DNA from 2 places in the Mesorhizobium sp. Cs1299R1N3 genome. Region 2 is predicted to be linked to the other one. Evidence: predicted binding sites of a transcription regulator. Region 2 holds the regulator's gene; the other holds the start of a gene.
What was found. The regulator PhoB, encoded in region 2, activates phosphate uptake and scavenging genes when phosphate is short. The targets are predictions, from matches to a motif close to TGTCATNNANCTGTCAT.

Region 1: the regulator PhoB is predicted to act here: its motif matches at 843-859, upstream of phnF (phosphonate metabolism transcriptional regulator PhnF).

Annotation. Positions count from the first base shown of each region.
Region 1 is NZ_JAPYKQ010000016.1:61,964-64,840, reverse strand. Features, by position in the region: gene phnH (phosphonate C-P lyase system protein PhnH) at 1-302, opposite strand, end outside; gene phnG (phosphonate C-P lyase system protein PhnG) at 302-763, opposite strand; gene phnF (phosphonate metabolism transcriptional regulator PhnF) at 877-1,623, shown strand; gene O7B34_RS25810 (zinc-binding alcohol dehydrogenase family protein) at 1,632-2,648, opposite strand; gene O7B34_RS25805 (ABC transporter permease) at 2,725-2,877, opposite strand, start outside.
Region 2 is NZ_JAPYKQ010000007.1:100,957-103,833, reverse strand. Features, by position in the region: gene O7B34_RS17380 (ROK family protein) at 241-1,488, shown strand; gene phoB (phosphate regulon transcriptional regulator PhoB) at 1,491-2,180, opposite strand; gene phoU (phosphate signaling complex protein PhoU) at 2,200-2,877, opposite strand, start outside.

The DNA.
Region 1 (2,877 bases), on a different contig from region 2:
GCGAAATGCGCGTCGGCTGATGTATTGGCCAGCGGCGCACCGGTGTGGAAGCCAAGCCAGGAACCGATCACCGCGGAGGCATGCAGGGCCGGGTCGAGCCAGAGCGGCGTGTCGTTGTCGCACAGCGCCAGGGCAATGGCTCCCGATGTTGCCGAAAGCGGCGCCGGCGGGCGGGCCAGAGCCGGTAAGGGCTGGACGCTGCCTGGCCGCGCCATGGCATCCATGACGGCCCGAAACACGGTCTGGGCGTTGAAGACCGGATCGGCGAAACCGCCCTCGATCGATTGTGCCGCGATATCCATCAATCTTCTCCGCGAACCATGGTGAAGAAATCCACTTTCGTCGCCGCCGTCTCGGCGCGGCGTTTTTCGTGGGCAGCGGTCAGAGCCGAGCGTAAGGGCGCAATGAGCCTGGTCTCGACCTCGGTGCGGCGGGCAGGGTCCTGCCAGAGCGCGTCGGCGATGGCTGCCAGCTTCGCCTTCTGCTTGTCGCGGCCAAGCGCGTAGCAATGGCCGACCTGCCCGGATGGCAGCCGGACGGTGGCACGCGTGACGGTCGCCTCGCCGACATTGAAGGGCGCGCCGCCGCCGCCGATGCGGCCACGCAGCGTGACCAGGCCGGTCTCGGGGCCGCGCAGCAGCTCGGCTTGCGAAGGCAGGCCGGCCTCGTTCCAGAGCCGCACGATGTCGTCGCCGCTCGATTGCGCCAAGGTGGCCATGGCGGCCTTGCGCTCGGCCTGGTCGCGGGCTTCCTGTCCTCGCATCGCCAACTTTCCTCTTCGCTAAATTTGTCTATTGATATAGACAACTATACAAATTATACATATTACCTAGCGCGAGTCCATGACGGGTGCGTGACAGGTCGGGAGGCAAAAACATGACCGGGCAAGCGGCCGATACCATCGAGCGGCGCAGCGGCGTCGCACTTTGGCGCCAGATCGCCGACAGGATCCTGCAAGCGATTGCCATTGGCGATTTCGCCGAAAATGCCGCGCTGCCGCCCGAGGTCGCGCTGGCGGAGCGTTATGGCGTCAACCGTCACACCGTGCGCAGCGCCATATCGGCCCTCGTGCAGGAGGGCGTATTGCGGGCCGAACAGGGGCGCGGCACGTTCGTCTTGTCGCGCAAGCGGCTGTCCTATCCGATCGGCGCGCGCACGCGCTTCTCTGCGGGGCTGCAGGGGCAGACCTCGGAACGGCACATCCTGCTGCTTGCTTTCTCGGTCGAGCCTGCCAGCCAGCGCGTTGCCGAGGGGCTTGGCCTTGCCCGGGGTGCCGAGGTAATCCGGCTGGAAACGCGCGGCGAGGCCGACGGACGGCCGGTGTCGCGCGCTGCCGCATGGTTCGAGGCGAAGCGCTTTGCCGGCATCGACAAGGCGATGGCGCAAACCGGTTCGATCACCGCGTCGCTCGCTCGTTTCGGTATCGACGACTATCTCAGGCAATCGACCGTGCTGTCCGCGCGCCATGCGGACGCCGCCGATCTAGCCGATCTCGATCTGCAGCCGGGCGCCATCGTGCTGGTGACAGTGGCGGTCAACGTCACGCCCGACGGCCAGCCAATCCAGTTTTCCGAATCGCGTTTTCCGGCCGAGCGAGTGGAGCTGAAGCTCTCGGCGCTATAACGCCCTGGCTATCCGATCTCGATCACGGCCTTTATCAGGCCCGACTTCTCGTGTGCCCAGCGTGCGAGATCCCCTGGCGTATCGGCCAGCGTGGTGCGGTGGGTGACGAGCTTGGCCAGCGGCACGGCACCATTGCGGATCGAGGCGGCGACATGATCGAAGTCGGCGCGCAACGCATTGCGGCTGCCGACCAGTGTCATTTCGCGCTTGTGGAATTCGGGGTCGGAAAAGACGATGTCGTCCTTGACGACGCTGACCAGCACCAGCGTGCCGCCATGCGCGACATGGGCGAAGGCCGATTGCACCGACCGGGTGTTTCCGGTGGCGTCGAAGACCACGTCGAAGCCTTCGCCGTCTGTCGCATCACGCACCAGATCGGACACGGGTGCTTGCGAGCCGTCGAGAATCGAAAAACCGAGCTCACTCGCCGCGAAGACCAGTCTTTCGGTGCTCATGTCGAGAAGTGTCACGTCGAGCCCGGCAATGCGTGCGAAGATGGCGGTGCCAAGCCCGATCGGGCCGGCGCCGATGACCAGCGTGCGTGCACCGGGCTCGGAACGCGCACGGCGCACGGCATGCGCGCCGATGGCCAGGAATTCGACGGCGGCGGCGTCGGCGAGCGACAGCCCGTTTGTGGGATAGAGATTCTCAGCCGGCACCAGGATCTGTTCGCACATGGCGCCGTCGCGATGCACGCCGAGCACTTCGATCCTGACACAGCAATTGGGCTTGCCGTGCCGGCAGGCGATGCATTTGCCGCAGGAAAGGTAGGGGTTGATGATGACCGGTTCGCCGACCGCAAGCCCGACTCCTTCGCCGACTTCGACGACGGTGCCAGACACCTCATGGCCCATGATGCGGGGGTAGGCGAGGAACGGGTGCTTGCCCTCGAAGATATGGTAGTCGGTGCCGCAGATGCCGACATGGCTGACCGCCACCAGTGCCCAGCCGGGAGGCGGCGAGCCGGGAGCCGGACGGTCTTCCAGAATGAGTTCGCCGGGCGAGCGGCAGACGACGGCTTTCATGTTTCAGTCCATTTTGGGTTTACGAAACGCCGGCCCGTTTTGATACCGGGCCGGAGATCGTTTTTCGGCTCGTTGACTACTTGCCGCCGCGGCGGCGCAGACCGTCGAAATAGACAATGACGATGATCAGCACGCCGGTGATGACACGCTGCCAGAAGGCATTGACGTTGAGCAGGTTGGCGCCGTTGTTGATGGTGGCGAGAATGAAGGCGCCGAGCAGTGGCCCGTG
Region 2 (2,877 bases):
GACCAAACTGGCCCGAAGGCCGGCACAAAGGCCCTATTTTTTCGAGCCTCGAAAAAACACTGATCCATCGTCGGAACACTGTCAACATCGATTCTGATGGATTTTGAGGTGCCGGGACCCTTTTTTCGAGTCCCGCAATAAATAAATGACAGCTCCTGCCGCTTCTGCCAGTATTCGGCCCGTTGCCGGAGATGTTCGAGGGGGTGTCAAGAACCGCGGCGACGGGAGGATGTGGGAAGCATGTCGGTCGGAATCCGCCACGACGATCTGCGCCGGCGCAACCGCGCCATGGTGATTGCAGCCGTGCGTCAGGGTGGTCAGCCCTCGCGCACCGAGATCGCCGCCACCACCGGCCTCAGCCACTCGACCATATCGGCGATATCAGCCGACCTGATCGACGAGGGTATCCTGACCGAAGGCAAGCCGAACGAGGCCGGTTCACTGAAACGCGGCCGGCCGCAGGTTGGCCTTGGTCTCAACCCCGAGGCCGCGGCTGTGATGACCGTGGTGCTGTCGCTGAATTTCCTGTCCGTCGCCGTCATCGATTATTCCGGCCAGGTGGTCGCCGAGGAACAGCGCCGGCTGGACACGCTGACCATATCGCGCGAGGCGCTGATCGGCGAATGCACGGCAATAGTGCGGCGGCGCCTCGAGGACCCCGATCTCGACGTCCGCAGTATTGCCCGCATCGCGCTGGCGATCCAGGGCATCACCGACACCGAGGCGCGTGCGATGCTGTGGTCGCCGATCACGCCGCAGACGGATATTCCCTTCGCCGACATACTTGAAGCCGAGTTCGGCATCCCCGCCACCATGGAGAACGACTGCAACATGATGGCGGTGGCGCTGCGCTGGCGCGACCCCGAACGCTACCGCGACGACTTCATCGCCATCCTGCTCTCGCACGGCATTGGCATGGGCCTGGTGCTGAAGGGCGAGCTTTTCACCGGCACGCATTCGTCGGGAGGCGAGTTCGGCCACATGATCCATCGCCCGGGAGGCGCGCTCTGCCGCTGCGGGCGGCGCGGCTGCGTCGAGGCCTATGCCGGCAACTACGCCATCTGGCGCAACGCCAGGCAGCTTGGCGAGGACGCCGAACCGGTCGCCGATGTCAGCGATGCGCAGATGCGGGCACTCGCCGCGACGGCAAGGGAGAAAGACGGACCGGAGCGCGAAGCCTATCGCAAGGCCGGCGAGGCGCTGGGCTATGGGCTGGGCAGCCTGTTCGCTCTGATCGATCCCGCACCCGTCGCCATGGTCGGCGTCAGCGCCGCCGCCTTCGACCTAATCGAGCCGGCCTTGCGCGAGGCCATCGCCCAGACCGCCGGCGGCCAGCATTCGGAATCGATTTCCTTCGACACCGAGCCGAACGAGCTGCCGCTCATCCGCGAAGGTTGCGCCATGCGGGCGCTGACCTTCGTCGACCAGGAGATTTTCGCGCCGGGCGTGCTGGCGAGGCCCGGCGTTCCGGGCAAGAATGTAGCCTGATTTCAGTCTTCGCGGATCGCGTAGCCCGCGCCGCGAATGGTGCGGATCACGTCCGGCATGCGGCCGTTGTTGACCGCCTTGCGCAGCCGGCCGACATGCACGTCCACGGTGCGCTCGTCGATATAGATCGTCTCGCCCCAGACATTGTCGAGCAGCTGGCTGCGCGAGAACACGCGACCGGGATGACGCATCATGAATTCGAGCAGGCGGAACTCGGTCGGCCCGAGCCGGATCTCGCTCTTCTTGCGATAGACCCGGTGCGATTCCCGGTCGAGCACGATGTCGCCGACCTTGAGCACGCTGGACAGCACTTCCGGCTTGGCGCGGCGCAGCAGCGCCTTGACCCGGGCCATGAATTCCGGTGTCGAGAACGGCTTGACCAGATAGTCGTCGGCACCGGTCGAGAGGCCGCGCACGCGGTCGCTCTCCTCGCCGCGCGCCGTCAGCATGATGATCGGCAGCCTCTCGGTCTCGGGCCGCATTCGCAGGCGCCGACAGAGTTCGATGCCGGAAACCGCCGGCACCATCCAGTCGAGCACCAGGAGGTCGGGCACGTTCTCCTGGAGGCGGATCTCGGCTTCGTCGCCGCGCGTCACCACCTCGACCTGGTAGCCTTCCGATTCCAGATTGTAGCGGAGGAGCACGCCGAGCGGCTCCTCGTCCTCCACCACCATGATGCGTGGCGCGATCATCGATTGATCATCCCTGCCGTCAAGCCGCCGGCACCGACATCGCCGTCTCGTCCTGCTTCGGACGGTTGGCGGGCAGTTGCGTGCCGGTCAGCACATAATATGCATTCTCGGCAATGTTGGTCACGTGGTCGCCGATGCGTTCGAGATTCTTGGCGCAGAACAAAAGATGCGTGCAAGCCGTGATGTTGCGCGGATCCTCCATCATGTAGGTCAGGAGTTCGCGGAACACCGATGTGTATTTGACATCGATGCGTTCGTCGTCATTCCTGAGCTTGGCGAGCGCGGCGGCATCGCCGGCCGCGTATTCCTCGACCACGCCCTGCACCTGGATCAGCACCAGCTGCGCCATGGAGTCGATCGAATGCGACAGGTCGCGCGGCGTGGCGGAGAGGCCGACGGAGCCGACGCGCTTGGCAATGTTCTTGGCAAGGTCGCCGATGCGCTCGAGATCGCCCGCCATCCGGATCGAGCCGACGACGTGACGCAGATCGTCGGCCATCGGCTGACGCTTGGCGATCAGGGTGATGGCGCGGTCGTCGAGTTCGCGCTGGCGCGCGTCCATGATGGCATCGTCGGAGACGACGCGCTGTGCCAGCGCGTTATCGGAATTCAGCAGCGCCTTGGTGGCGCCGCCGACCATCGTGCCGGCGAGATCGCCCATGTCGCTGATCAGCCTGCTGATCTGTCCGAGATCCTC